One region of the Lelliottia nimipressuralis genome, then DNA from elsewhere that is predicted to be linked to it. Evidence: predicted binding sites of a transcription regulator. Region 1 holds the regulator's gene; each other region holds the start of a gene.
The links. The regulator PurR, encoded in region 1, represses purine synthesis genes. The targets are predictions, from matches to a motif close to CANGCAAACGTTTGCNTG.
Positions count from the first base shown of each region.

Region 2: a site for PurR is predicted at 6,323-6,340, ahead of purL (phosphoribosylformylglycinamidine synthase). Genes of this name have one in related genera too.
Region 3: a site for PurR is predicted at 3,829-3,846, ahead of pyrD (quinone-dependent dihydroorotate dehydrogenase). Genes of this name have one in related genera too.
Region 4: a site for PurR is predicted at 3,281-3,298, ahead of galS (HTH-type transcriptional regulator GalS). Genes of this name have one in related genera too.

Region 1 is NZ_CP167172.1:1,960,213-1,967,988, forward strand. It holds gene ACB496_RS09190 (riboflavin synthase subunit alpha) at 1-38, shown strand, start outside; gene cfa (cyclopropane fatty acyl phospholipid synthase) at 69-1,217, opposite strand; gene punC (purine nucleoside transporter PunC) at 1,514-2,713, opposite strand; gene punR (DNA-binding transcriptional activator PunR) at 2,830-3,741, shown strand; gene purR (HTH-type transcriptional repressor PurR) at 3,758-4,783, opposite strand; gene ACB496_RS09215 (YnhF family membrane protein) at 5,080-5,169, shown strand; gene ACB496_RS09220 (MFS transporter) at 5,339-6,505, shown strand; gene sodB (superoxide dismutase [Fe]) at 6,544-7,125, opposite strand; gene ACB496_RS09230 (C40 family peptidase) at 7,248-7,776, opposite strand, start outside.
Region 2 is NZ_CP167172.1:3,401,980-3,409,755, forward strand. It holds gene qseG (two-component system QseEF-associated lipoprotein QseG) at 1-352, opposite strand, end outside; gene qseE (two component system sensor histidine kinase QseE/GlrK) at 349-1,782, opposite strand; gene purL (phosphoribosylformylglycinamidine synthase) at 2,351-6,238, opposite strand; partial or broken gene mltF (membrane-bound lytic murein transglycosylase MltF) at 6,490-7,776, shown strand, end outside.
Region 3 is NZ_CP167172.1:1,622,367-1,630,142, forward strand. It holds gene ssuB (aliphatic sulfonates ABC transporter ATP-binding protein) at 1-233, opposite strand, end outside; gene ssuC (aliphatic sulfonate ABC transporter permease SsuC) at 230-1,021, opposite strand; gene ssuD (FMNH2-dependent alkanesulfonate monooxygenase) at 1,032-2,177, opposite strand; gene ACB496_RS07485 (sulfonate ABC transporter substrate-binding protein) at 2,174-3,124, opposite strand; gene ssuE (NADPH-dependent FMN reductase) at 3,117-3,692, opposite strand; gene pyrD (quinone-dependent dihydroorotate dehydrogenase) at 3,940-4,950, shown strand; gene zapC (cell division protein ZapC) at 5,116-5,658, shown strand; gene ACB496_RS07505 (YcbX family protein) at 5,655-6,764, opposite strand; gene rlmKL (bifunctional 23S rRNA (guanine(2069)-N(7))-methyltransferase RlmK/23S rRNA (guanine(2445)-N(2))-methyltransferase RlmL) at 6,869-7,776, shown strand, end outside.
Region 4 is NZ_CP167172.1:3,008,830-3,016,605, forward strand. It holds gene mglA (galactose/methyl galactoside ABC transporter ATP-binding protein MglA) at 1-774, opposite strand, end outside; gene mglB (galactose/glucose ABC transporter substrate-binding protein MglB) at 856-1,854, opposite strand; gene galS (HTH-type transcriptional regulator GalS) at 2,150-3,172, opposite strand; gene yeiB (DUF418 domain-containing protein YeiB) at 3,328-4,485, opposite strand; gene folE (GTP cyclohydrolase I FolE) at 4,502-5,170, opposite strand; gene ACB496_RS14440 (YbfB/YjiJ family MFS transporter) at 5,275-6,423, opposite strand; gene fghA (S-formylglutathione hydrolase) at 6,562-7,398, shown strand; gene cirA (catecholate siderophore receptor CirA) at 7,494-7,776, opposite strand, start outside.

The sequences.
Region 1 (7,776 bases):
AAGAATTAGCAAGTAAACTGACGTCGGAAGAAGAATAAAATAAACCCCGGATATCCGGGGTTTATTTTTTATCGCGCGACCCGCAAACCATGCTCCACGCCACGACTGAACACGACCTGCCAGAGCTGAATATCCCGGGCACGAAACGCGCCCGCACAGGCATTCAGGTAATAGACGAACATCCGCTTGAAGCGTTCAGAATAGTTATCCGCAATTTCCGGCCATGACGCCAGAAAACGTTCGTGCCAGGCCATCAGTGTCGTATCGTAGTCGGCACCGAAATTGTGCCAGTCTTCGACAATAAAGTGCGATTCACTGGCATCGGCTATCTGGCGAACCGAAGGTAAACAGCCATTCGGGAAGATGTATTTATTGATCCAGGGATCGACCGAATGATCGGTCTTTTTGGAACCAATGGTGTGTAGCAGGAAAAGACCTTCTGGTTTCAGGTTGCGATCGGCAACCGTGAAATAGGTGTTGTAATTTTTTGGCCCAACGTGCTCGAACATTCCCACGGAGACGATACGATCGAACTGATCGTCCAGATCGCGATAATCCTGCAGCAGAATGGTCACATCCAGCCCCGCGCAGCGTTCTTGCGCCAGTTTCTGCTGTTCAGCCGAAATGGTCACACCCACGACGCTCACGCCGTAGTGTTTCGCCATGTACCAGGCAAGCCCACCCCAGCCGCAGCCGATATCCAGCACCCGCATACCGGGTTGAAGCTGCAGTTTTTCGCAGATTAAACGCAGTTTCGCCTGCTGTGCATCTTCGAGCGTGGTGGCCTCTTTCCAGTAGGCGCAGGAATATTGCATCAACGGGTCAAGCATGCGGCTGAAAAGATCGTTGCCAAGATCGTAATGCTCTTTCCCGACAATCCATGCCCGTTTTTTACTTTGCAGATTCAGCAACCGTGCAGAGGCGATCCGCAGCGTATCCTTCAGGTGGTGGGGGAGCTGGTTTTCCAGCCCGGCGCGCAGAACGTTATGGAAAAACATATCCAGCCGCTCGCATTCCCACCAGCCGTCCATGTAGCTCTCGCCTAAACCCAGCGAACCTTCCTGCAACACGCGTTTGAAAAAATCGGGATGCTTTACCTGAATATCTGAAGGAGCAGACCCGTTAATCGCGATGCCCGCCCGACTCAGTAATTCATTGACGATCCGGAACCAGTTATTGTCCCGAACATTGACTTCTTCTATACACGATGAACTCATAGCTTCTCCATCACGTTGTGTGATCAGAACCTTCAAACAGCGTAGCCGCTTTTTATGGTTTGTGAGAAATCCCACGGTTTTTCCGTGAGGCTAATATCCGACGTAGAACAGAGGAAGGGAGATAACCCTTACCGAAAGGCCTTCCATGGTAAAACGGGAGCACTCCGGCTCCCGTTAACACATAATATTTATCGTATTTATATGAACCAAATTTAGTATAGGCCGCAAAAAAGAGCGATTCAACTGAAAGTTGTTAGCAGCCTAATGACTGAAATGTAACATAATTGCTCGCGCGATTACGCCTGCGACGATTTCGCCTCTGCAGTGTCCTCTGTCAGCGTCTTCATAGAGGCCTGCATGCGATAACCCAGCGCGGCGAGAACCACGGTAGCCAGCATCACGCTGGTCGTGGTCATTAGCGGCGTAGCGATTAACGCAGAGACAATCAGGCTTGCGAGGAAGCACAGACCGAGCTGCAGGGTGTTTTGCAGCGCCGCCGCACGGCCCGTTGCATGAGGGAACGGGCGCAAAGCCTGAGCCACCACAATCGGGTAAATCGCGCCGTTTGCCACGGCCATCACACAGAACGGGATCAGAATTTCAGTCAGCCCGACGTGTGGAATAAAGCCAACCGCCCAGGTACCGATGACGCTTACGGCGAACAGCACCAGCAGCCATGGCAGCATCTGCTGTCCCTGCCATTTTTGCAGCGCGGCGCGGCAGCCGTAGCCCCCCACCAGGAACGCGATGGTCTGTGGAACATAGCTCAGGCCGATCACCGCCGGGCTGTAGCCCATATCATGCAGAATAAACGGCGAACCGGTCAGCCACGCAAAGAAGCTGGCGGAACAGGCGGCGTAGACCAGCACGTTGCCGCGATACGCGCGTGAACGCAGCAGCGACAGGAAAGTGACGCGATTATCGTGGTTTTCAGCCGGTTTCGGCTGGGCAGGTTTTAGCGTGAAGGCCGGTAACATCAGCACCAGCGTGATGATAAACAGGGTGGCGAAAATCGCCTGCCAGTCAAAATGCACCAGGATCCAGCTACCGAGCAGGGGAGCCAGCGCCGGAGAAAGCCCGACCAGCGGCATAATAGTGGCAAAAATGCGGTTCACGCGAGACGCGGGATAATAGTCCGTCACCAGCGCCTGCCAGGTGACAGCTGCGGCACACACACCGAATGCCTGGATAAATCGCAGCACCAGCAGCCAGGTGGCATCACGCACCCACAGCATCCCCAGGCAGCCGACGGCGAAAATCGCCAGACCGAGGAGCAGAATCGGTTTGCGACCGTAACGGTCAGAGAGCGGGCCCCATAACAGCTGTGCGAAGGCAAAACCGGCGAGGAACAGGCTCAGGCTGGCGCTGATGGCGGCGGCAGGGGTCTGTAAATCGGCCTGCATCGCGGCAAACGCGGGCAGGTACATGTCGGTCGCCAAAAAGCCCAGCACGCTTAAACCGCCGAGCCAGACCAGGAATCCTTTGTTGGGTTGCATTGTTTTTTATTTCCTAAAGAGGGCAGGTAATCACTGGCGCAAAGTGTAGGGAGTGCAAACTGCCTTGTGAAACGCTAATATTTGGTGATTGCATTCAAAAATTTTGCAGGCAGAAAATGTGGTCAGAATATTCGTTAGAAGTGGTGGATGCGGTCGCGCGTAACGGCAGCTTTAGTGGCGCGGCCCAGGAACTCCATCGCGTCCCCTCTGCGGTGAGCTATACGGTGCGTCAGCTTGAAGAGTGGCTGGCGGTTCCGCTGTTCGAGCGCCGTCACCGCGACGTTGTTCTGACGCCAGCGGGCGTCTGGTTTTTGAAAGAAGGACGATCTGTTATCAAAAAAATGATGATCACCCGCGAGCAGTGCCAGCAGATTGCGAACGGCTGGCGCGGGCATCTCGCCATTGCGGTGGATAACATCGTCAAACCCGAACGCACCCGACAGATGGTGGTCGATTTCTATCGCCACTTCTCTGATGTGGAGCTGCGCGTCTCGCAGGAGGTGTTCAACGGCGTGTGGGATGCGCTCTCTGACGGCAGGGTGGAGATGGCGATCGGCGCGACTCAGGCGATCCCTGTGGGTGGTCGCTATGCATTTCGCGATATGGGAGCCCTGAGCTGGACCTGCGTTGTCGCCCGCGATCATCCTCTGGCCGCCATTGCAGGCCCGTTGAGCGATGATACGTTGCGCAACTGGCCGTCACTGGTGCTGGAAGATACCTCACGATCGCTGCCAAAACGGATTACCTGGTTACTGGATAACCAACGCCGTGTGGTCGCCCCGGATTGGGAAACGTCGGCGACCTGTCTTTCTGCGGGGCTGTGCGTGGGAATGGTGCCGGCGCATTTTGCACGTCCACGCATCGATCGCGGTGAATGGGTGGCTCTGACGCTGGAAAACCCGTTCCCGGATGCGGCCTGTTGCCTGACGTGGCAGCAAAACGATATGTCACCGGCGCTGGCGTGGCTGCTGGATTATCTGGGAGACAGCGAAACGCTGAACAGAGAGTGGCTGAGGGAGCCGGAATAACCGGCCCCTCGGGGGATTAACGGCGGTAGTCGCGGAACGGACCGTCGGCCACGGAGCGGCGTTCAATCAGGCGCGGGTGGACTTCAATCGACTGCGACTCTTCACGCTTGCTGACGATGCGGTCCAACAACATATTGAAGGCCGTTTCGCCCAGCGAGTCTTTCGGCTGGTGAATGGTCGTCAGCGCCGGGGTGAAGTAGCGTGCGTTGCGCACGTTATCGTACCCGATCACGGAAATGTCCTGCGGCACGCGCAAACCCAGCTCATCGGCTGCGCAAAGGGCGCCCATCGCCATGATGTCACCCCCGATAAAGACTGCGGTAGGGCGGTGCGACTGGGAGACGATCTGCTGCATCGCGCGGTAGCCGGACTCCGGCTCGAAGTCGCCCTGCACGATCCAGTTTTCTGGCACCGTAATTAGCGCTTCTTCCATCGCTTTCATGAACCCTGCCAGACGGCCTGCGCCGGTGTTGCGCTCCAGCGGACCCGGAATGACGCCGATTTCGCGGTGACCGCGCTCAATCAAGTAGCGACCTGCCATGTAGCCGCCTTCAAAGGCGTTATCGTTGACGGAATCGGTAAAATCAGCGCGGGTATCACCCCAGTCCATCACCACCATCGGAATGTGGCGATACTCTTCAAGCATGGAGAGTACGGACTCCGGGTATTCAGAACACATTACCAGCAGGCCATCAACGCGCTTTTGCGCCATCATCGACAGGTAAGCGCGCTGTTTCTCCTGGCTGTTCCAGGCGTTGCCGAGAATCAGGGTGTAGCCCTTCTGGAAACAGTTTTTCTCAACCGCTTCGATGATCTCCGCAAAATAGGCGGCTTCGCTGCTGGTCGCCAGCAGGCCGATCGATTTGGTGTGGTTCACCTTCAGGCTACGCGCCACGGCACTTGGGGAGTAGTGCAGCTCTTTGATGGCGGCCCATACGGCGTTGCGCGTCTCTTCCGCAACGAAACGCGTTTTGTTAATTACATGTGATACGGTTGTAGTGGAAACGTTTGCGCGTTTCGCCACATCTTTAATTGTTGCCATTACATGTCACTCCAGACCATATCTTAAACTCCTGAAATACTTAAAGGTAAACGTTTGCCTTCTCTCACCCTTATCTCGCAATGTGAATTGCGATACGCCGGGAAAACGACTCAGAACGTCAGGAGGGGGTCAGTGGCCGGTACGCTTATAAATTTAGCGTGGAATTTTGTCTTATCTTGATGAAAAGGGGAAGAGCAAAAACGGTTATCAGCCTAAATCCAGGAAGATTTTTGGGGTAAACTGTGTAAAAATGAGCAAGCTCACTTTTCGTGGGGTGATTAAAAGGAGAAAAATTGATGAGTACCGATCTGAAGTTTTCGCTGACGACAACCATTATTGTTCTGGCTCTGATTGTCGCTGCGGGTCTGACCGCTGCGCTGCACTGATTCAAGCGGGGGAGAGTTCTCTCCCTCATCTCCTGCCTGTTCCCTGATTGTTACCCGCACGGCAAAAATCTTTTGCTAATTTGTTAACTTCTCATTTTTTGTGATTGATGTCATGCTTTTGACATCTTAGTCCCGTGTCGCGCGACGACACGGCATCCGTAGTTAATCAATGAAAATCAATTTTCCCCTGCTTGCCCTGGCGATTGGCGCTTTTGGCATCGGCACCACCGAGTTTTCCCCGATGGGACTGTTGCCGGTTATCGCAAAAGGGGTAGATGTCTCTATTCCCGCCGCAGGTATGCTGATCAGCGCCTACGCCATTGGCGTGATGATTGGTGCGCCGCTCATGACGCTGCTGTTGTCGCATCGTGCCCGTCGCAATGCGCTGATCTTCCTGATGGCGATTTTTACCCTCGGTAACGTGCTCTCGGCGCTGTCACCGGATTACACCACGCTGCTGCTGTCACGCATTCTGACCAGCCTGAACCACGGCGCGTTCTTTGGCTTAGGCTCTGTGGTGGCGGCGAGCGTGGTGCCAAAACACAAACAGGCCAGCGCGGTGGCAACCATGTTTATGGGGCTAACCATCGCCAATATTGGCGGTGTACCGGCGGCGACCTGGCTTGGTGAAGTCATTGGCTGGCGGATGTCGTTTATGGCAACCGCAGGGCTGGGCGTAGTGGCGATGATTGCACTGTTCTTCTCGCTTCCGAAAGGCGAGGCGGGCGAGCGCCCGGACGTGCGTAAAGAGCTGTCGGTGCTGGTTCGTCCACAGGTGTTGTCTGCTCTGTTAACCACGGTGCTCGGGGCGGGCGCGATGTTTACGCTCTACACCTACATTTCACCGGTACTGCACGATATCACTCACGCCACACCGCTGTTCGTGACGGCGATGCTGGTGCTGATTGGCGTCGGTTTCTCTTTGGGCAACTATCTCGGCGGTAAACTGGCGGATCGCTCGGTCACCGGGACGCTGAAAGGCTTCTTAACGCTGCTGATTGTGATTATGCTCGCGATTCCCTGGCTTGCGCGCAACGAGTTTGGGGCGGCCATTGCGATGGTGGTGTGGGGCGCTGCAACCTTTGCCGTGGTTCCGCCATTGCAGATGCGCGTCATGCGTGTGGCGCACGAAGCGCCGGGCCTGTCTTCTTCCGTGAATATCGGTGCGTTTAATCTCGGGAATGCGCTGGGTGCGGCAGCGGGTGGGGCGGTGATTTCAGGCGGGCTGGGATACGCTTTTGTACCGGTGATGGGGGCGATTATAGCGGCGCTCGGTCTGCTGCTGGTCCTGACATCGGGCCGTAAACAGCCGGAACCTGTTCGCGTCACAGAGTAATCAAAAAACGCAGAAGGGCTGCCCCTTCTGCGTCTCATTTACGCCGCGAAGTTCTTCGCCACAAATTCCCAGTTAACCAGCGCCCAGAAGTGCTCAAGGTAGTTCGGGCGAGCGTTACGGTAGTCGATATAATACGCGTGTTCCCACACATCAACGGTCATCAGCGGTTTCGCGCTGGTGGTCAGTGGGGTTCCCGCGTTTGACGTTGAGACGATAGCCAGTTTACCGTCAGCCTCTTTAACCAGCCACGTCCAGCCAGAGCCGAAGTTCTTAATTGCTGCGTCAGTAAACTTCGCTTTGAAATCCGCAAAGCTGCCGAAGGCGGCGTTAATGGCAGCCGCCAGTTCACCGGTCGGTTCGCCACCGGCGTTCGGTGCCAGGCAGTGCCAGTAAAACGTGTGGTTCCAGACCTGAGCAGCGTTGTTGAACACACCGCCGTCAGAACTGCGCACAATCTCTTCCAGCGTTTTACCTTCAAACGCGGTGCCCTTAACCAGATTGTTCAGGTTAGTGACATAGGTCTGATGGTGTTTGCCGTAGTGGTATTCCAGGGTTTCCGCCGAAATGTGCGGAGCCAGGGCGTCTTTTGCATACGGTAATGCAGGTAATTCGAACGACATTGCTTCTCTCCTTATTATAGTGTTGCACTGCAATAACCCTATTGAGTGCAAGGATAGAGTAGCAAATTGAAAGGGTATGCAAAAGAGGAACTTACCCTGCCGACGGTGCGGCAGGGCAGGGATTAGCGAATGGTTTTCGGGGTCATTACGCGGCGGGCGCCAACGTAGTGGCGAACCCAGTAATCTTCGCTCAGGGAGGTGATTTGGATATCCTGGCCGCTGCGAGGCGACTGGATAAACTTGCCGTTGCCAACGTAAACGCCAACGTGATCGGCGGTGCCGCGACCCTGGGTGCGGAAGAAGACCAGATCTCCGCTCTCCAGCTCACCGCGATTCACGGCTGCTGCATCGCGCAGGTGATACATCTCATTCGCCGTACGCGGGATGCGGAACTTCACCAGATCTTTATAGGCGTAATAGACCAGACCGCTGCAGTCGAAACCGGTGCGCGGGGAGGTGCCGCCCCAATGATAGGGTTTGCCAATCTGCCCCATCAGCTTGTTCATCGCGGTTTTCTGCGCTTTCTGAACGCGCACTTTATGCACCTCAGAGAGCTTCGCAGTTTTGCCCACTTTCACACAGTTCGTTTTGTGGCCTTTCCGGACGGTGCATTTTTCCGGAGCCACTTTTGCAACTTTTACGGCAGTGCGG
Region 2 (7,776 bases), 1.4 Mb from region 1:
GCTTAAAGGTGTCCTGCCAGGTGTCGTCGGCCCACTGATGCGCCTGCGCGCGCGCCACAGCTGGCGCGAGACGCTCGGCGCAATCCATGCCGCGCAGCCAGAACAGCGGGTTCGATTCGACATCATGGCCGTTGAGCTGCCAGATATCATCGCAATCGGTGGAGAGGAAATCGGCAAGCTGATGTTCAGGTAATTTATCTTCTTGTTTATCGCTGATCGCACTTTTTGGCGTGTGCGCCACGCAGCCCGCCAGCAGCAGACATGGCAGACCTAAGCGTAAAATTTTACTGGAAAACGTCGCGTTAACCGCGCGGAAAAAGACGTGTGACATACTCACCAGACTTAGATTCATTTCATTGATTTTTCCGGCTCAAGGGGCAGCTCAATGCGAAAACAGACATCAGCGCGATCGTCGTGGGAGATATATAACTCCCCGTGCATCCGCCGTATGCAATCGCGGGCAATGCTTAAGCCCAAACCGCTCCCTTTAACCGCACCTTTTCGCTGATGACTTCCCTGGAAAAAGGGCTCAAAAATCATCTTCTGTTCGTCATCCGGGATGGGACTACCGGTGTTGGCGACGTCAATACAGACCCGTGAATTGTGGGTAAAACTGCGAATATAAATGTTACCGGATTCAGTACCATAGTGCACCGCATTGGAATAAAGATTATCCAGCACACTCATTAATAGCATAGGTTCGGCAAAACAGACCGGCTCCTGGAGATCCAGGTCGGTATGCATCATTTTAGCTCGCGCAGGCAGGCTGTGGGCAGAGAGCACCATATCCACCAGCGGCTCAATCTCGACGTTTTCCAGCTCGACGGCACCGTCGGCCAGTTTGCGGTTGTAATCAAGCAGTTGCTCAATCAGCTTCTGCAGATTGCGGCTGCTGTCATCGAGAATCTCAACAATTTCTTTTTGCTCGGGGGTCAGCGGCCCCGCCACTTCGTCAGCCAGCAACTCGGTGCCTTCGCGCATACTGGCGAGCGGCGTTTTCAGCTCATGAGAGATATGACGTAAAAACTGGTGGCGCTGTGATTCCAGCCACTGAAGGCGCTCGGAGAGCCAGATGATGCGCTGACCGACGGATCGCAGCTCACGCGGGCCTTTAAACACCACGGTGTTGCCGAGGGATTTGCCCTCCCCCAGACGGTTAATCATCCGTTCGATGCCCTTCACCGGGCCGATGATCATTCGGGTAAACAGCAGCACCAGACCGAGGCTGACCAGAAACAGCACCAGCGCCTGCCAGCCAAAGAACTGACCGCGTTCGGCGATCTCCTGCTGAAGCTGTTGTCCGCGAGAGAATATAACGGTGCGCGTGGACTGCACCATCTCGGTATTGGCGTTAGCAAAGGCTTCGAGGCGTGCGGTCGCGACCTCGTCCGGCCCGCTGTTTTTGCACTGCAGCTGCGCCAGATCGTTAAGATCCTGACGCAGCGCCTGATAGAGTTTGTCGTCAGGGAGAACGCCCGCATGTGCGTCCAGCATTTCGCTGTAGCGCTTGCGCTGGTTCTGATAGACCTTCGCCAGCGTGCGGTCGTCGAGCACGCAATACTGGCGGTAGCTACGCTCCATTTCCAGCGCGGCATTGGTCATCGCCTCGCTGCGGCGGGCATCGATCAGCGTTGTGCGGTTGGTTTGCGCCGCCTGAGCGCTGAGGGCATTGAGGCTCTGCCACGCCTGCCAGGCCAGAACCAGCAAGGGTAACAGGATCAGCAGGAATGCCATCATAACGAGCTGTCGCAGGGAGCGAGGGAAAATTGACCAGCGTTTCAACGCATGACTCTCTCAATGTGGGTGTTGAGTGATGCTAACTGAGTCAGCCCGTCAGATACAACAAAGCCGGGTAAAAACCCGGCTTTGTTGCGAAAAGAGGCGGTGCCTTACTCGACGTTTCGCCCTGGGTCTGATAAAGCATCGCTATAATCAGTAGTTGGACGGCAGGCACCTTGTTGTGCGTCATTCGAAGTTTATGTAGCGCGTCCCGAAGGGGCTGACATAAGAGGGTGAATGAGCCACTGGTTAATATTATGCAACAGCCGTGCCAGAATGCAAAACAAATTATTATCATCATGATATTTAACACATTTATGGCAAAACAACGTTAGTTGCTGACTGAACGATTTCCAGGCTAAGTGTCGCTAATTAGATACACCTTCTCATCACTCTTACGCACCCATTTAAAATCAACGAGTTACATGTCTCCTTTTGGCGACACGGTTGTTATGCGTTTGTCGCATTTTTGCGACAAAAAAAGCCCGATGGCGCTAGCGCTCACCGGGCCTCCAATTTAAGCCTTTTGAAAGCCGGGCAAACACAGTGCCGCCAGGCATTGACAGGCTGATTAACCTAACTGCTTACGCGCATTGCGGAAGATACGCATCCACGGGCTGTCTTCGCCCCAGTTTTCCGGGTGCCAGGAGTTGCTGACGGTACGGAATACACGCTCCGGGTGCGGCATCATGATGGTGGCGCGGCCGCTTTCGCTGGTCACGGCGGTAATACCGTTTGCTGAGCCGTTAGGGTTTGCCGGGTAGGTTTCCGTCACTTTGCCGAAGTGATCGACGAAGCGCAGTGCCACCAGCCCTTTGCTTTCGAGCGTAGCCAGATGCGCAGCATCGCGCACTTCCACCTGCCCTTCACCGTGTGAAACCGCAATCGGCATCTGCGAGCCCACCATTCCCTGCAGCAGCAGAGACGGGCTTTGGGTCACTTCAACCAGGCTAAAGCGCGCTTCGAAGCGGTCGGACTGGTTACGCACAAAGCGCGGCCAGGCGTCGCTGCCAGGGATCAGCTCACGCAGATTCGACATCATCTGGCAGCCGTTACACACGCCCAACGCCAGCGTCTGCGGACGGTGGAAGAAGGTTTCGAACTCATCGCGCACGCGATTGTTGAACAGAATGGATTTAGCCCAACCCTCACCTGCCCCCAGCACGTCGCCGTAAGAGAAGCCGCCGCAGGCAACCAGTGCCTGGAAATCGTCCAGCCCGGTGCGCCCAGCCAGCAGGTCGCTCATGTGGACGTCGATAGCGTCAAAGCCCGCACGGTGGAACGCTGCCGCCATTTCCACGTGGGAGTTCACGCCCTGCTCGCGCAGAACCGCCACTTTCGGACGCGCACCGGTCGCAATGTAAGGTGCCGCCACGTCTTCGTTAATGTCGAAGGAGAGCTTCACGTTCAGACCCGGATCGCTGTCATTCGCTTTGGCTTCATGTTCCTGATCGGCGCACTCAGGGTTATCGCGCAGACGCTGCATCTGCCAGGTGGTTTCGGCCCACCACATACGCAACGTGGAGCGGCTTTCGCTGAACACCGCGTGACCGTCCGCTTCAATCACGAAGCGATCGCCGCTGACGGCTTTACCCAGATAGTGTACGCAATCCGCCAGACCATGCTGCGCCAGCAGCGCTTCAACGGCATCGCGGTCAGCAGCACGAACCTGAATGACCGCGCCCAGCTCTTCGTTAAACAGCGCCGCCAGACGGTCGTCGCCCAGCGAAGCGATATCTGCTTCCACACCGCAGTGGCCGGTGAAAGCCATCTCAGCCAGTGTCACCAGCAGGCCGCCGTCAGAACGGTCGTGATAGGCCAGCAGTTTGCGATCCGCCACCAGCGCCTGAATAGCGTCGTAGAAGCCTTTCAGTTGCGCCACGTCGCGCACATCTGCCGGTTTGTCGCCCAGTTGACGATAAACCTGCGCCAGCGCGGTCGCCCCGAGAGCGTTGTGGCCTTTACCGAGATCAATCAGCAGCAGGGCGTTATCTTCCGTAGCCAACTGTGGCGTGATGGTGTGACGCACATCTTCCACGCGGGCAAAAGCGGTGATAACCAGCGACAGCGGAGAGGTCATTTCGCGCTGCTCGTTGCCCTCCTGCCAGCGGGTTTTCATCGACATAGAATCTTTGCCGACCGGAATGGTGAGACCCAGCGCCGGACAAAGTTCTTCGCCGACCGCTTTTACGGCTTCATACAGACCCGCGTCTTCGCCTGGGTGCCCGGCTGCGGCCATCCAGTTCGCGGAGAGTTTGATGCGTTTGATATCGCCAATCTGGGTCGCAGCGATGTTGGTCAGCGCTTCGCCGACCGCCAGACGGGCAGAGGCGGCGAAGTCCAGCAGTGCAACCGGGGTACGTTCGCCCAGCGCCATCGCTTCGCCGTAGTAGCTGTCGAGGCTCGCCGTGGTCACCGCGCAGTTCGCCACCGGGATCTGCCATGGGCCAACCATCTGATCGCGGGCCACCATACCGGTCACCGAGCGGTCGCCGATGGTCACGAGGAAGGTTTTTTCCGCTACCGCCGGAAGGTGCAGGACGCGATTCACGGCATCAGCAATGGCGATCCCGCGCACATCCAGCGCTTTGCCCGCAGCTTTACGGGTTTGCACGTTGCGGGTCATCTTCGGCGTTTTGCCCAGCAGCACGTCAAGCGGCAGATCAATCGGCTGATTGTCGAAGTGCGGATCGTTCATGGTCAGATGCAGCTCTTCCGTCGCTTCACCAATGACCGCGTACGGTGCGCGCTCGCGGCGGCACAGTTCGTCGAACAGCGGCAACTGGTCCGGAGAGACCGCCAGCACGTAGCGTTCCTGGGATTCATTACACCAGATTTCCAGCGGGCTCATGCCTGGCTCATCGCTCAGGATATCGCGCAGATTGAAACGCCCCCCGCGGCCGCCGTCGCTCACTAGCTCCGGCATGGCGTTAGAGAGACCGCCCGCACCGACGTCGTGAATGAACAGAATAGGGTTGGCATCGCCAAGCTGCCAGCAGCGGTCGATCACCTCCTGGCAACGACGCTCCATTTCAGGGTTGTCGCGCTGTACGGAAGCAAAATCGAGGTCTGCGTCAGACTGACCAGAGGCCATCGAAGAGGCCGCCCCGCCGCCCAGACCGATGTTCATTGCCGGGCCGCCGAGAACGATCAGTTTCGCGCCGACGGTGATCTCACCTTTCTGCACGTGATCGGCGCGAATATTGCCGATCCCGCCTGCCAGCATGATGGGCTTGTGGTAGCCGCGCAGCTCTTCGCCGTTGTGGCTGTCGACCTTCTCTTCATAGGTACGGAAGTAGCCGTTCAGCGCCGGGCGACCAAATTCGTTGTTAAACGCCGCCCCGCCCAGTGGGCCTTCGGTCATGATGTCTAGCGCAGTGACAATGCGCTCTGGCTTGCCGAAATCTTCTTCCCACGGCTGTTCAAAGCCAGGAATACGCAGGTTAGAGACGGAGAAACCGACCAGGCCCGCTTTTGGTTTTGCCCCACGTCCGGTTGCGCCTTCGTCACGGATTTCGCCGCCGGAACCGGTGGCTGCACCCGGCCATGGCGAAATCGCCGTCGGGTGGTTGTGCGTTTCCACTTTCATCAGGATATGCGCAGGCTCCTGATGGAATGCATAGCGCCCTGCTTCGCGATCGGCGAAGAAGCGGCCCACCTCAGAACCTTCCATCACCGCCGCGTTGTCTTTATAGGCAGACAAGACGTGGTCAGGCGTTTGTTCCATGGTGTTTTTGATCATTTTAAACAGCGACTTCGGCTGTTCTTCGCCGTCGATAACCCAGTCGGCGTTGAAAATCTTATGGCGGCAGTGCTCGGAGTTGGCCTGCGCGAACATATAGAGTTCGATGTCGTTCGGGTTGCGGTTCAGCTTCACGAACGCATCCTGCAGGTAGTCAATCTCGTCATCTGCCAGCGCCAGACCCAGACGCAGGTTGGCATCAATCAGCGCCTGGCGGCCTTCACCCAGCAGATCCACGCTCTGAACGGGCGCAGGCTGATGGTGAGAGAACAGCTGTTGTGCATCATCCAGCGACGCGAAGACGCTTTCCATCATGCGGTCGTGCAGCTCAGCGGTAACGGCCTGCCATTGTTCAGCGGTCAACGTCGAGGCTTCAACGTAATACGCCACGCCGCGCTCCAGACGATTAATCTGGCTCAGGCCGCAGTTGTGGGCAATGTCAGTGGCTTTAGAAGACCAGGGGGAGATGGTGCCAGGGCGAGGCGTCGCAAGGATCAGTTTGCCGGTTGGCGTATGGCTGCTCAGGCTCGGGCCATACTTGAGCAGACGTTCAAGCTGCTCGCGCTGCTGCGCATCTAAGGGAGCATTCAGGTCAGCAAAATGGACATACTCAGCGTAAATATTGCTTACCGGAAGGTCGGCAGCCTGAAAACGTGCCAGCAGTTTGTTGATACGGAAGGCAGACAGTGCAGGCGAACCACGCAGAATTTCCATCATAAGTCTCTCGTCTTCGAAGCGCCTGAGGCGCTTACAGTGTGCGCAAGGGGAAAACGGGCGTCATTATAGAGAATCCTGAGCGCCGACGAAACCGTTTGCGTCGAAATAAAATCATCTCGCATTTTTATCCATAGGTGTGACCTGTCTCTCTAATTTGTTGCCAACTGTCGTAAGTTTGCGCAAAATGCCGCTCAATCAATGGCAAACCTTATTCTTAACATGGCTACAGCACACTGAGGCAACGCACGGCGCAGAGAATTAACTAATTGAAAAAATTAAAGATTAATTATCTGCTCATCGGCATTGTAACCTTGCTGCTGGCAGCGGCCCTGTGGCCTTCAATCCCCTGGTTCGGCAAAGCCGAAAACCGTATCGCCGCGATCCAGTCGCGGGGGGAGCTGCGTGTCAGTACCATCAGCTCTCCGCTGACCTACAACAACGTTAACGGCAAAATTACCGGTCTCGATTACGAGCTGGCGCAGCAGTTTGCCGACTACCTGGGCGTAAAACTCAAAATCACTGTTCGCCAGAATATCAGCCAGCTGTTTGACGACCTGGATAACGGCGATGCCGATATGCTCGCCGCCGGGCTGGTCTATAACAGCGAGCGCAGCAAGAACTATCAGCCAGGGCCGACCTACTACTCCGTTTCTCAGCAACTTGTCTATCGCGTGGGCGGAGTGCGCCCGCGTACGCTTGCTGCCCTTAACGATCAGCAGCTCACCATCGCGCCAGGCCATGTGGTGATTGACGATTTGCGCTCCCTGAAAGAGAAGAAATACCCGGATCTCAGCTGGAAGGTCGATGACAAACTCGGCACTACGGCCCTACTGGAACAGGTAAAAGATAAAAAGCTGGCGTACACCATCGCCGATTCCGTGGCGATCAGTCTATTCCAGCGCGTGCATCCGGAGCTGGCCGTGGCGCTGGACGTGACCGACGAACAGCCCGTCACCTGGTTTAGCCCTCTCGACGAAGATCAAACCCTCGCCGCCGCGATCCTCGATTTCTTCAATTCGATGAATGAAGACGGTACCCTCGCGCGGCTTGAGGAGAAATATCTCGGTCACGGCGGCGATTTCGATTACGTCGATACCCGCAGCTTCCTGCGCGCGGTCGACAGTGTGCTGCCGGAACTCCAGCCGCTGTTCGAGAAATACGCCCAGGCGATCGACTGGCGCCTGCTGGCGGCAATTTCTTATCAAGAATCTCACTGGGACGCCCAGGCGACCTCACCCACCGGCGTGCGTGGCCTGATGATGCTCACCAAGAATACGGCGCAAAGTCTCGGCCTGACGGATCGCACCGACGCGGAACAGAGCATTAGCGGCGGCGCGCGTTATCTGCAGGATATGATGGCGAAAGTACCGGAAACGGTGCCGGAAGAGGAGCGGATCTGGTTTGCACTGGCGGCATACAACATGGGTTACGCGCATATGCTCGACGCCCGCGCGTTGACCGCCAAGACCAAAGGCAATCCTGACAGCTGGTCTGACGTAAAACAGCGTCTGCCGCTGCTGAGCCAGAAGCCCTGGTAC
Region 3 (7,776 bases), 340 kb from region 1:
ATATCCGCCAACGGCGTATTGCCCGCCAGCAATTCTCCGCCGTTCGGTGCCTCCAGCCCGGCAAGCAGCCGCAGCAGGGTGCTTTTGCCCCCGCCGCTGCGCCCGACAACCGCAACAAATTGTCCGGCAGGGACATGCAGATCCAGCGCGTTCAGGATAGTGTTATCGCCGTAGCGTTTGGTGACACCGTTAAGCAGCAGCGGTGTCCCCTGAGTTAAACGAGCCGTATTCATGCGTTTGCCTCCTTCGTGGAATAGGCCGGGTTCCAGCGCAGCCAGCTTCGCTCAAGCCACTGGGCACTGACGTCGGCGAGTTTGCCGAGCAGGGCGTAAAGAATGATGGCCACCACCACCACGTCGGTTTGCAAAAATTCGCGGGCGTTCATCGCCAGATAGCCGATCCCGGAGTTGGCCGAGATGGTCTCCGCCACAATCAGTGTCAGCCACATCAGACCGAGGGCGAAACGCACGCCGACCATAATCGATGGCAGCGCGCCCGGCAGGATCACATGGACAAACAGCGCAAAGCCGGACAATCCGTAACTGCGCGCCATCTCCACCAGCCCACGGTCGATATTACGAATGCCGTGCCAGGTGTTGATGTAAATCGGGAACAGCGTGCCGAGGGCCACCAGGAAAATCTTGGCGCTCTCGTCGATGCCAAACCACAGAATTACCAGCGGGATTAACGCTAAATGCGGGACGTTACGCAGCATCTGAATTGACGTATCCAGCAAACGCTCGCCCCAGCGGGAGAGGCCGCTGATAAGCCCCAGCGTCAGGCCAATCGAGCCGCCGATGGAAAAGCCTATTAGCGCACGCCAGGAGCTGATCGCCAGATGCTGCCACAGCTCACCGCTCGAACTGAGCGACCAGAACGCCTCCACTACGCCCTCCGGAGAGGGCAGAATACGGCTCGACAACCATCCCACGGACGAGGCGATTTGCCAGACAATCACAATGCCGACGGGCAGAAACCAGGGGGCCAGACGCAGCAGCCATTTTTGGGATGGATTTGCCATACGTACCTCGTTAGCTCTGCGCGACTTTTCGCGGGATAAACTCATTCGCTACGGCTTCGCCCTGAAGCTGGAGCGCGCGCGGCTGCGGGATTTCCGGGATGGCCACATCCAGATGCGGGAACAGCAGCTCGCCGACGTTGTATGCTTCTTCCAGATGCGGATAGCCAGACAAGATAAAGCTGTCGATACCCAGATCGGCATACTCATTGATCCGCGCCGCGACCGTAGGGCCATCGCCCACCAGCGCCGTACCCGCGCCGCCGCGAACCAGGCCTACACCCGCCCACAGATTCGGGCTGATTTCGAGATTGTCCTTGTTGCCTTTATGCAGGGAGGCCATTCGGTGCTGTCCTACGGAATCAGTCTTCGCAAAGGCTGCCTGCGCTTTGGCGATGGTGTCATCGTCCAGATGTGAAATCAGCCGGTCGGCGGCCTGCCAGGCTTCGGCGTTCGTTTCTCGCACGATGACGTGCAGGCGAATGCCGAAGCGCACTTTGCGCCCATGCGCGGCGGCTTTGGCGCGCACCTGCTCAATTTTCTCTTTCACCAGCTCAGGCGGCTCGCCCCAGGTCAGATAGAGATCAACCTGTTCAGCGGCAAGATCCTGCGCGACATCTGACGATCCGCCAAAGTAGAGTGGGGGACGCGGCTGTTGCACCGGCGCAAACAGCAGTTTCGCATCGCGAACGTGGATATGTTTTCCTTCGTAGGTGACGGTTTCGCCCTCGAGCAGACGGCGCCAGACGCGGGTAAATTCCGCGGAAGCCTCGTAGCGCTCCGTGTGATCGAGGAACACGCCGTCGGCGGCCAGCTCCTGCGGATCGCTGCCGGTCACCAGGTTAAACAGGGCGCGGCCATTGGAAAGGCGATCCAGCGTCGCGGCCTGACGGGCGGCAACGGTTGGGGAGACCACGCTCGGGCGCAGGGCCACCAGGAATTTCAGGCGCTGCGTGACCGGGATCATCGAGGCGGCCACCAGCCATGCGTCTTCACAAGAGCGCCCTGTCGGGATCAGCACGCCGGTAAAACCGATTCTGTCGGCGGCCTGCGCGATTTGCTGCAGATAGCCGTAGTCCACCGGGCGCGCGCCCTCTTCGGTGCCAAGATAATGCCCATCACCGTGGGTCGGTAAAAACCAGAACAGATTCAGACTCATGATTTCGATCCTTCTTTTTCAGAGGGTTGCCAGATACGGTCGCGAATATCGATTTTTTTCGGCACGAGACGGTTCTCGTAGAACAGATCTGCGGTTTGCTGCTGCAGGACAGCGGTTTTCGCGTCGACGGGTTTAATCACCGTCGTCGGGCGATGATCCAGATAGCTGGCGATCACCGGCTCCGGCAGGCCCATGGTTTTGGCGAGCAGGGCGATGCTTTCCTGACGCTGACTCTGAGTGAGCGCATCCGCCTCGCTAAAGGTCTGCAGCACACCCTGAACAAAGTCGCCGTTTTTTTCCGCATACGGACGTGCGGCAAGATAGAACGAACCGGTCTGCTTCAGCGTTTCGCCATCTTTCAGCACCCGAACGCCGCCCTGTAATAAGGCGGCAGAGTAGTACGGGTCCCAGATCGCCCAGGCATCAACATTATTTTGCTGGAACGCCGCGCGGGCATCTGCCGGGGTTAAGTAGACAGGCTGAATATCCTTGAACGTCAGACCCGCCTGTTGAAGGGCGCGCAAAAGCAGGTTGTGGGAGCTGGAACCTTTCTGGAAGGCGACTTTGTGGCCTTTCAGATCGGCGACGGTTTTGATCGGGCTGTTTTCAGGCACCAGAATCACTTCCGCTTTCGGCTTTGGCGGCTCGACGCCGACATAAACCAGATCCGCTCCGGCAGCTTGGGCAAAAATAGGAGGGATATCGCCGGTACTGCCCAAATCAATACTGCCGACGTTCAGCGCCTCCAGCATCTGCGGCCCGGCCGGGAACTCGACCCATGAGAATTTCGTGTCCGGGTAGCGCTTCTCCAGCAGCTGATGGCTTTTCGCCAGCACCATGCTGACGCTGCCTTTCTGATATCCGATACGCAGGCTTTCAGGCGCCGGTTCCGCCGCCTGTGCAAGCGCAGAGACAGCGAACAGGGCGGTCAGAAGATATTTAAACATGGGCGACTCCTTTCAGACGGCCAAAGGCGGGGGCTTGCACATCGCGGCGATGCAACGCCTGCCAGAAGGTTTCCAGCGCGCTATCAAGGCGCAGGTGCAGGTTCGGGGTGAACTGCGGTTTATGCTGGTAATCGATCACCTGAGAGTCATCGGCAAACACCCCGTGCAGGATCTCCTGGGCTTTGAGGGCATTCAGGACAGGCTTGAGGGCGTAATCCACCGCCAGCATGTGCGCAACGGTACCGCCGGTCGCCAGCGGCAGAACCACTTTTCCCTCCAGCGCACGTTCAGGCAGAAGATCGAGCAGGGTTTTCAGCGCGCCAGAGAAAGAGGCTTTATAGATCGGTGTCGCCACGATCAGCCCGTCGGCTCCTTTGAGCTGTTCGATCAGCGTCTGTAATGCCGGGCTGTCAAAGCGGGCATAGAGAAGGTCTTCCGGCTCAAAGTTTTGCAAGTTCCAGTGGCACACCTCGACGTTCAGCGAGTTGAGCTGTTCGCGGGCGTATTCCAGCAGGGCGCTGGAGCGAGAAGGAAAACGCGGACTTCCGGCCAACGTGATGACGCGCATGTTTGCTCCTTATAACTATTTGTTTGCTTTTATCTAACATTCATAACAATTTTCACGAGTGTGACATTGCACGGTTATTCCACTAAATGATTTATCTGAAATTAAAATGCCGAAAATTGCATAAGAAAGAGGCAGAAAGGAAAACGATTGCGCTTTACGATGATTTTTTGCCACAGGTCAATTCCCTTTCCTGGCGCGATCGCTGATAATCCGTGTCCGGTTTGCATACCGGAATCCAGGAGAGTTCATGTACTACCCCTTCGTTCGTAAAGCCCTTTTTCAGCTCGATCCAGAGCGCGCTCATGAATTGACATTCCAGCAGTTACGCCGGATTACAGGAACGCCTCTTGAGGCGCTGGTGCGCCAGAAAGTGCAGGAAAAACCTGTCCAGTGCATGGGCCTGACGTTTAAGAACCCACTGGGTCTGGCAGCAGGTCTCGACAAAAATGGTGAGTGCATTGACGCTCTTGGCGCGATGGGGTTTGGCTCCATCGAAGTGGGCACCGTGACGCCGCGCGCGCAGGACGGTAACGACAAGCCGCGCCTGTTCCGCCTGGTTGAAGCAGAAGGTTTGATCAACCGGATGGGCTTCAATAACCACGGTGTTGATCATCTGGTAGAGAACGTTAAAAAAGCCCATTTTGACGGTGTGCTGGGAATTAATATCGGCAAAAATAAAGATACGCCGGTTGAGAAGGGTAAAGATGACTATCTGATTTGTATGGAAAAAGTCTATGCCTATGCCGGTTATATCGCGATAAATATCTCTTCGCCAAATACCCCTGGCTTGCGTACGCTGCAATATGGTGAAGCGCTGGACGATCTGTTAAGTGCGATTAAAAATAAACAGAATGAACTCCAGGCGACCCATCATAAATATGTTCCGATCGCGGTTAAGATCGCCCCGGATCTTTCTGTCGAAGAATTGATCCAGGTTGCCGACAGTTTGGTTCGCCATAATATTGATGGTGTTATTGCCACCAATACTACGCTCGATCGCTCCCTCGTGCAGGGAATGAAAAACTGCGACGAAATGGGTGGCTTAAGTGGTCGTCCGGTACAATTAAAAAGCACCGAAATTATTCGTGCCTTGTCGGCGGAATTAAAAGGTCGCTTACCGATCATCGGCGTGGGCGGGATCGACTCTGTCATCGCGGCTCGCGAGAAGATGGCGGCAGGTGCCTCACTGGTGCAAATCTATTCCGGCTTTATTTTTAAAGGCCCACAATTGATTAAAGAAATCGTTAATCATATCTAATCTTTTCTCCATATCAGACAACCAGGGCTTTATTTCCAGCCCTGGTTGTTTTATATTCCGTCTTTGTTGCTTATTTAGACATTATGGTCTTTTATTATTGATGTTATAAACGAAGCGATAATTTGGACATTTTAAGAACAGGACGTTGTGGGGAAGGAGAGGAAAATGCGAATAAAACCTGACGATAACTGGCGCTGGTATTTTTGCGAAGAGCACGATCGAATGATGCTCGATTTAGCCAATGGTATGTTATTTCGCTCTCGTTTTGCTCGCCGAATGCTGACCCCGGATGCGTTTGCACCGTCAGGCTTTTGTGTTGACGATGCAGCCCTGTTTTTCTCTTTTGAAGAGAAATGTCGCGATCTTATTCTCTCTAAAGAGCAGCGCGCCGAACTGGTGCTGAATGCGCTGGTGGCGATTCGCTTCCTGAAACCGCAGATGCCAAAAAGCTGGCACTTTCTCGCTCATGGGCAAGCATGGTCGCCAGTCACCGGCGATGCGGCCTGCGTCAATCTCAGCGATACTTCGGAAGAGGTGAGTTTGCTGGTGGTAGAACCGGGCGAAAACGCCGCGCTCTGTTTGCTGGCGCAACCCGGCGTGGTGATTGCCGGGCGCACAATGCAATTGGGTGATGCGATTAAAGTGATGAACGACCGGCTTAAACCGCAACTGCGTATGGATTCCTTTAGCCTCGAACAGGCTGTTTAGCGCTCTAGCTGCAACGACGTTTTCGGAATGCAGCTACAGCACAGAATCGTACCATCTTCGCTTACGGCTGATTTCTTCAGCGCCGTCACTTCGCCATCGACCAGAGTGATGCGACAGCTTCCACAGATCCCCGCACGACATGAATAAGGAACGCGGATCCCCGCTTGTTCCAGCTGTTCAAGCAGTACCTGCTGATTATTCCCCGGTAAGGTTTGCCCCTCCCACTGAAGCGTCACTTTTGTGACAGGCTGCGTTTCAGCTTCAAGCGCTTCTTCTTCCGGCCCTGGGCCGTAAACTCGGGCAGGACCCGATGCGAGGATCTCAATCTCGTCGCCGACGCGAATCACGCCGCTGGAGCGTGGGATCAAGTTCTGACCAAAATCGACATCGCCGTTATCCTGTGCGGTGCGGAAAGACTGCAAGGTTTTCAGCGGCTCGCCGGAAGGGTGTTTTTGCCCTTTTTCCGGGCTGATGGTGGTGAAAATACAGCGGCTGCACGGTTTCACCACATCAAAGATCACGCTGCCGATACGGATCACTTTCCAGGTATCTTCTTCCCAGGCCTGTGCGCCCGTCACGACCAGATTCGGGCGGAACTGCTCCATCTGCACGCTGGCGGAACAGCGGTTTTGCAGATCGCGCAGGGAGGCGTCATTCGTCAGCAGATAGGGGAAACCGTCGGCAAAGGAGAGGGGAACGGCTTCAAAACGCTTCACGCGGCGCGTAAGCTCCGGGCCGACCCAGCGCAGCTGCACCGCGCGGGAGAAGAAACCGCTCAGCCAGGTGTTAATCTCATCCGGGGCGATGCGGGCGGTGAAATGGTTACCCCACACTTCTGTCGGGGCATCAACAGGGGCAAAGTCAGTAAAGCGTGCTATCACGCTTGAGCCATCCGGCGCCGTCAAATGCAGGCCGTCGTGCAGCGGAGCTGGGATAAAACGCACCATCTGCGGGAACTGGCGGGCGGTGATGAAGGTGCCGTCCGGTTCGGTAATCATAAAAATGCGATCGAAGGCAAAGCCGCTGACGTCAGCAAGCGCGTGGGTCAGGCCAATACCACGCATGGATTTGACCGGATGAATAAAAAGCCTGGATAACGTCGCCACTGTTCACGCCCTCGAACGATTTGAAAATAAGCCTTCAACTTTATGACATAGAGCGCATATTAGCTATAATGCGCAGCAATTTTCTACGAGTAATAAGTGACGATATGAATTCTCTGTTTGCCAGTACGGCCCGTGGGCTGGAAGAGCTGTTAAAAACTGAACTGGAAAGCCTTGGCGCGCTTGAGTGTCAGGTGGTTCAGGGTGGTGTCCACTTTGAGGGCGACACACGGCTTATTTACCAGAGCCTGATGTGGAGTCGCCTGGCGTCGCGCATCATGTTGCCGCTGGGTGCCTGCAAGGTCTATAGCGACCTTGATCTGTATCTCGGCGTGCAAGCGATCGACTGGACAGAGATTTTCGCCCCGGGTGCGACCTTTGCCGTGCATTTCAGCGGGCTGAACGACGAAATCCGTAACAGCCAGTACGGTGCGCTGAAAGTGAAAGACGCCATCGTCGACAGCTTCACGCGTAAAAATCTTGAGCGCCCGAACGTCGATCGTGAAAATCCCGATCTGCGTATCAACGTGTGGCTCAATAAAGAGACCGCCAATATTTCTCTGGATCTCTGCGGCGAAGGCCTGCACCAGCGTGGTTATCGCGATCGCGCCGGTATTGCACCGATCAAAGAAAACCTGGCTGCGGCCATTGTGATGCGCTCTGGCTGGCTGCCGGGCACGCCGATGATCGACCCTATGTGCGGTTCCGGCACCTTGCTGATTGAAGCGGCCATGCTGGCCACCGACCGCGCGCCAGGATTGCATCGCGGGCAGTGGGGCTTTAGCGGCTGGGCACAGCATGACGACGCCATCTGGAAAGAGGTCAAAGCCGAAGCACAGGTTCGTGCGCGTAAAGGCCTGGCTGATTACACCTCCCGTTTCTATGGCTCGGACAGCGACGCTCGCGTAATTGAACGCGCGCGCAGCAACGCCCGCCGCGCCGGTATCGGCGAACTGATAGACTTCGAGGTGAAAGACGTCTCCCAGTTAACCAACCCGCTGCCGAAAGGCCCTTA
Region 4 (7,776 bases), 1.0 Mb from region 1:
CTCTTTGTCCGGGAAGCGCTGGTTCAGGGAGCGGCCGACCATCATGGCGATGATCTTGTCCATATCCAGCCCTTCGAGAGGCTGAGTGGTGATCCACTGGCCGTCACGCAGAATGGTGATTTCATCGCACAGCTGGAAGATCTCTTCCATTTTATGCGAGATATAGACGATGCCGCAGCCACGCTCTTTCAGCTTACGGATAATGGTGAAAAGGTGGTTCACCTCTTTTTCCGTCAGGGATGACGTTGGCTCATCCATAATCACGATTTTCGCGTTATAGGAGAATGCCTTGGCAATTTCAATCATCTGCATTTGTGAAACGGATAAAGTGCCTACGCGGGCGCGCGGGTCAATATCAATATCCAGTTCATCAAAAATCGCTTTGGTGTCGCGATACATTTTGTCCTGATCGACAAATACGCCTTTGGTTGGATAACGACCCAGCCACATATTGTCCATAACAGAACGCTGAAGCACCAGGTTTAATTCCTGGTGAACCATCGAAATACCATTCTCCAGTGCTTCCTTGGCGGAATGGAAGTCGATCTCTTTCCCCTGAAAAAGAATGCTACCAGAATCTTTTTGATAGATCCCAAAAAGGCATTTTAATAATGTTGATTTACCCGCACCATTCTCCCCCATCAACGCATGAATAGAGTGAGGACGTACTTTTAAATTAACATTGTCGAGAGCCTTAACGCCGGGAAAAGACTTGTTAATATTGCTCATTTCTAACAAGAATTCGCCTGACGACTGAGTATTTGTGCTGACCATAATTATACCTTGACGGCCTCGCATATCGCGTTATAAAAGGGCGCAACGAATTGCGCCCTGTGAGAACATGCAATCTCTAACTTATTTACCGATAAACTCAGCCAGGTTTGACTGGTCTACGCCCACGTAAGGAACGCGAACGATTTTGTTCTCGATTTTCCAGTTGGTGCCATCAGCCGCACCTTTGCCATCGGCCAGGTTTTTCGCCAGATCGAAGGTCGCTTTAGCCTGGTTATTCGCATCGTTCAGAACGGTACCGGCCATTGCGCCAGACTTAACCAGTGCCAGCGCTTCTGGCAGAGCATCCACGCCGAAGACAGGAATAGACGATTTGTTGTGCGCTTTCAGTGCTTCAACAGCACCCATTGCCATCGCATCGTTGTTGGCGATAACCACTTCGATTTTGTTCGCGTTCGGGCCAGACAGCCATGCGTCCATCTTATCTTTCGCCTGAGCGGTATCCCACATCGCGGTATCTAACGCCAGCTGCTGGGTTTTCAGACCTTTGTCGTTCAGCTCTTTGATCACATACGTGGTACGTGCTTCAGCATCCGGGTGGCCCGGCTCGCCTTTCAGCAGAACGAACTGAATCTGACCGTCTTTGTTCAGGTCCCAGTTCGGGTTCGCTGCCCAGTGTTTCGCGATCAGATCGCCCTGAATAATACCGGACTCTTTAGAGTCAGTACCGACATAGAAGGCTTTGTCATAGCTGTCCAGCGCTTTGCGGGAAGGCTCTTTGTTGAAGAAGACGATAGGCACATTCTGGCCACGTGCTTTTTCAATAACGGTGCCTGCAGCTGCCGGGTCAACCAGGTTGATGGCCAGGGCTTTCACGCCTTTCGCCAGCAGAACGTCGATCTGGTCGTTCTGTTTGGACTGGTCGTTCTGGGAGTCATTCATCAGCAGCTGAACGTCTGGCGCTGCTTTAGCATCTTTCTCGATAGCTTTACGAACAACAGACATAAAGTTGTCATCGTATTTATAGATTGTCACACCAATACGGGTATCCGCAGCGTGCGCAGCTGCACCAAAAAGCATGCTTGCCATAACAGCAGACAGAGTCAACACCTTCTTATTCATGGTATCTCCGGTTTTTTTTATGCAGGGTAGTTCTTGTGAATAACGGTCGGCGGGCAGATGTTAGAAAAACGTTACTGACAGCCGAAGTTCACTTATAAAATTTCTATCTTCCGTGTTCGGTAACGCTCCAGTAATGCGTTTTATTTGTCGTTTGGGGCACTTTGGCTATAGAGAAAGTGATTAATCACCGTTACATAGCGTTTCAGCTCCTAAAACGCTGACATCATAGTCAGCGGCTTGTTAAGATACTGTGAATTTACTCACAGATTGAAAACGGTTACATCACCTGACGTAATCAGTTAGTGATCGGAGCCACAATTTGTTTAACAGCCACAGAATGGCGGCGTACTAAAGTCGGCATGAAACAGTGTGTTGCGCTCAAATCCTGCTGCTCTGCGGCGCCCTGTAACGCCAGCTCCGTTGCCAGACGGGCCATGGACGCAATCGGATAGCGCACGGTAGTGAGCTGCGGGTCCGTGTAACGGGCAATCGGAATATCATCAAAACCAATCAATGACAGATGCTGCGGCACCGCAATGCCGTTGTCTTTCAGCGCAGTGAGCGCCCCGGCGGCCATACTGTCGTTGTAGGCAAAGACGGCGGTCAGTTGCAGATTCCGTCCGAGCAGTTCGACCATCGCGGCCTCCCCTCCCGGCATATCCGGCGAACCGGTACCAATCCAGCTGTCTGACGGCACAATCCCGGCTTCTTTCAGGGCGTTTTGCCAGCCTTCCCGTCGCATATCGTCATCTTCAATATGGTGACTGGAGGCGAGATAACCGATGCGCTGATGGCCGTTATTGAGCAGCATGCGCGTCGCCATCATCGCCCCGCTGACGTTGTCCAGCGTGACACAGCGGTGGGCATACCCCGGCACCACGCGGTTGATGAGAACCATGCCTGGGATTTGATCCATAAACCCCGCCAGCTCCTCATCGCTCAAGGCTTTTGAGTGGACAATCAGGGCGTTACATCGTTGGCGGATCAGCACCTCAATGGCGTGACGCTCTTTTTCAGCCTCGTGGTAGCTGTTACCGATCAGCACATATTTATGGTGCTGCTGGGCGACAACGTCCACGGCTTTCACCAGCGCACCAAAGAAGGCATCCGACACATCCATCACCACCACGCCAATGGTGTCGCTCACCTGGGTGGCGAGAGCCTGCGCATTGGCGTTGGGCCGATAGCCGAGCTGCGTCACCGCTTTCATCACGGTTTCACGCGTTTCAGGGCTGACCAGCGCGCTGTTATTCAGCACGCGGGAGACGGTAGCAACAGAAACACCCGCGATGCGGGCTACGTCACGAATGGTGATCATATTCACCATCCTTTAAAGGATTGCAGCAACTCACAGACACCCCCTGTGTTTAGCAAGGAGGCTATTCTGGCAGTGACAAGGAGGGGACTACGTGAAGAAGCTCACACAGATGAAAACGTTTACATCCGTTTTGTTAATGATTGTGATCCAGATCGTTATCTGGATGTATTAGTCAATGATACACCTGCAGCACGTGCGGTTAATTGACGCCACAACCATTCCAGCGGTCCCTGGCGGAAAAAACGCAGCCAGATGACGGAAAACACCAGATTCACTGCCCAGACCGGAATAACAAACGCCAGCAGATGAAGGCGGTCGAATTTCATAAACAGGCCGAAATGATAGAACAGCGTGGTGCAGATCAGAGTTTGCAGCAGATAATTGCTCAGCGCCATCCGGCCAACGCAGGCCACGGCAGCCACCAGTCGGAAACGGGCTATCTGCGGCCAGAAGCCGAAAATCAGCGCCGCATAGCCGATGGTCTGGAACGGGGCGCTCAGCTCACGCGGGGCCTGTAACAGGAACGCGCACCAGCGGTAATCCCAGCCCAGCATCCACTGCGCGACAATTGCGGGCAGATTGATGATGACACCAGTCAGCACCAGCGCACACCCGGTCCGGCGGTAATGAGTGAGACTAAATTCCCCTTTCAGCCAGCCGGTGCGCATTAGTGCCGCGCCCATCAGCATCATTCCCGCCAGCTGCCAGCCGTACTGCGCACCGAGGGCGATCAGGTTATCGCCGAGCATATCCGCGCGATTGCTGATCGCCTCCACGCCGCCTTTTAGCTTCCAGAACTGTTCATATTGCAGATTCGCCGCATCCGGGATCCATGAGCGGTTGGTCGACCCGCCGGAGATCATTCCCAGCAGCAACAGTACGCCGATGCCAATCAGATAGAGGATCGCACCCGTATTGAACAGGTTTTTTACGTCGTGGGCATCGCGGATCATCCGCCAGCAAATCAGACCGACTAACCCATAGGCCAGCAGAATATCGCCATCCCAGAAAAACAGGCCATGGATAAAGCCGAGCAGTACCAGCAGCGTCAGCCGCGACTGGATCCAGCGTTTGCCACGTTTGAGGAGCAGCTGCAGCCCTGCGCCGAAGAGGAGCGCAAAGAGCGTGAGGAATTTAACCTGCGCGAAGAGATCGAGAATCGCCCATGTCCAGGCGTCGCTGCGGGTAATATCGCCATACCAGGCGGGATTGAGATACGCCGCTTTGGGCAGTCCAAAAGCGGCGATATTCAGTAGCAGGATACCGAGAATGGCAACGCCACGTACAAAATCCAGCGTGACATTACGCTCCATCTATCCTGCCCTGTGGTTAGTTGTGGTGACGCACGGCGCGCAGGAACTCCTGGCGGGTGTTCTGGCTGGATTTAAACAGGCCACCCAGCGACGTGGTGGTGGTCGCGCTGGTTGCATCGCGAACGCCGCGCGCTTTGACGCAATAATGGACGGCATCAATAGATACAGCCACATTGTTGGTGCCAAGCAGCGTTTGCAGCGCCGTTAGAATCTGCTGCGTTAAGCGCTCCTGCACCTGCGGACGCTGGGCAAAGAACTGCACAATGCGGTTGATCTTGGACAGACCAATCACCGTATCTTTCGGGATATAGGCCACGGTCGCTTTGCCGTCGATAGTCACGAAATGGTGTTCGCAGGTGCTGGTCAGGGTGATATCGCGCACAGTCACCATTTCATCGACTTTCATTTTATTTTCGATGACGGTGATTTTTGGGAAATTGGCGTAATCGAGACCGGAAAAAATCTCATCGACATACATCTTGGCGATGCGATTCGGAGTTTCCATCAGGCTGTCGTCGCTCAGGTCGAGATTCAGCAACTGCATGATCTCGGTCATGTGCCCGGAAATAAGACGTTTGCGTGTTTCGTTGTCCAGTTCATTAACAGGCGGACGCAGCGGGGTTTCAAGACCACGCGCGACTAAAGCTTCGTGAACGAGAGCGGCTTCTTTACTGAGTGATGGCATTATTTTTCTCCTGCAGGTGTGGCTGCCTTTTGCCCTCTTTGAAGCAAAAGTGTGCGCTCATTGTGCGTGAGGTGGCGCACATAATCCAGTATTCACAGCGATAATTATTGCAATTGCTGCTGCCTTTCGGCCTGACGATCCCAGACCAGTGCTCCGCCGACAAACAACGCCAGCCCTGCAAGGCCCAGCGCCGGCTCAAGCTGATGGGTAAGCCAGGTCGAGAGCGCCGACGTGACCGGCCCAACCAATTGACCGAGCGCATACCCCGTAGTCAGTAAACCGGCCATATAACGGGTGTGGTTCGGGGCCAGTTCGCGGCCGCACAACAGGGAGAGCTGCACGGCACAGAGGAACCCACCGCCCACCAGCAGTGCGCCCGTTATCAGGCCACCGATCCCCGGCATCAGCCAGGCGGCAAACACGCCCAGCCCCTGCAACCAGAGGACAATCGACAGACGGCGGTTCGACGTCGAGACGTGGCGCAGGGCGATACTCAGCGCGATCCCGATGACAGACGCCGCGCCAAAGACGGGCCAGACAAACTGCGCAAACAGGCTGCCGGGGAAACGCACGGCCGCCATCTGCGATAAAAAGGTGGCCGGGAGAATGTAGCCAAACCCTGCCAGGCTGTAGCTCCAGACCAGGCGACGCAAATCGGTGGTCAGCACCAGCGGCTCCGGCGCCGTTCCCGGCCGATGCAACTGCCCGCCGCGCGGCAGATAGCGCGCCACCAGCACGATAAGAATCAGCGCCAGCACGCCATAAATCTGCCACGCCGCGCCTGCTGAAAGCGAGCGTGCCTGAATATAGACCGCCAGCAGGCCGCTTAAGGCAATGCCCGCCCCCGGCCCGGCAAAGACCGCCGCGCTAAGTCCCGGCTTACCAAAATGGGCCAGCCGTTCGTTAGTCCAGGCGGCAATCAGCACCATCGACCAGCCGCTCATGCAGCCGATCGCGAAACGAATCAGGCCGTGAATGATGGCGTTATCCGCGACGGCTGACAGCAGCGTCAGCGCTACCGCGCCGAAGATCCCGAGATAGAGACGCCCTTCAACAAAGCGGTGCGCCCGCATGGCATCCCACGCGCCAACTAAATAGCCCAGATAGTTCATGGCGGCCACCAGCCCGGCGCTGGTCAGCGTCAGCTGTCCGGCCGAAATCATCAGCGGAACCTGAGGCGTAAAAGCAAAGCGCCCTATCCCCATCGCCACCACCAAAACCACAAATCCGCTGAGCGCGATACGCAGCGCCATGATCGCCCCAATTGTTAAAATTTAGTTAATTCATGATGCAACATATCGACTTAATGCGGAAGTGAAAGTTGCTCACAGGTGAATGAATAATCTGTATTATGGATTTAGTGAATATCGACACAAAATCAGGAGCCTTGCATGGAACTGCTCGAAGAGCACCGTTGTTTTGAAGGTCGGCAGCAGCGCTGGCGGCACGACTCCACCACGCTGAACTGCGCGATGACGTTCAGCATCTTTCTGCCACCGTTCACCGGTAACGTTAAGCCGCCGGTGCTGTACTGGCTCTCCGGCCTGACCTGCAACGATGAGAACTTCACCACTAAAGCGGGTGCACAGCGCGTTGCGGCTGAATTAGGCATTGCCCTGGTGATGCCCGACACCAGCCCACGCGGCGATGATGTCGCTGACGACGCCGGATACGATCTGGGTAAAGGAGCGGGTTTCTATCTGAATGCGACCCAACAGCCCTGGGCGAGCCACTACCGGATGTACGATTACATTCGCGACGAGCTGCCTGCTCTGATCCAGGCGCAGTTTGCCGTGAGTGACCGCGCGGCCATCAGCGGGCATTCGATGGGCGGACACGGCGCGTTAATTATGGCGCTTAAAAATCCGGATAAATTCACCAGCGTCTCCGCCTTTGCGCCGATTGTGAACCCGACTCAGGTGCCCTGGGGGCAGAAAGCGTTTTCGAATTATCTGGGCGATGATGTCACCCCCTGGCAGGAATGGGATAGCTGTGCGCTGATGCAGGCAAGCCTTCCGCAACAGGCGATCCCGACGCTTATCGATCAGGGTGATGCCGATCAGTTCCTCGCCGATCAACTGCAGCCCGCAGTGCTGGCGGAAGTGGCGCGGCAGAAAAGCTGGCCTTTGACCCTGCGTATCCAGCCGGGGCACGATCATAGCTATTACTTTATTGCCTCGTTTATCGAGGATCATCTCCGCTTCCATGCGGAGTATTTACTGAAATAACCCAGCCTGTTGCCCGGTGCGCTACGCAAACCGGGCCAATACAGAGCGCAAGCGTTGGCCGGGAAAGGCATAACCTTCACCCGGCCAGCTCGCTATCAGAAGCGGTAATCCACTGCCATAAAGTAACGGCGGCCATCTTCCGTATAGCTGTAATCGTCGCGGCTGAGATCTTTATCCAGCAGGTTTTGCACGCCTGCACGCAGTTTGACATTTTTCGTTGCCTGCCACGCTGCACCGGTATTCCAGACCACATACCCGCCTGGCGTTGCATCGCCGGCGGTGATGGCTCGTTTTTCGCCGGAGTAGTTACCCTGCATATAGAAGGACCAGTCCTGCGTTGCCTGCCAGTCCACGGTTCCGTTCGCGGTATGGAAAGGC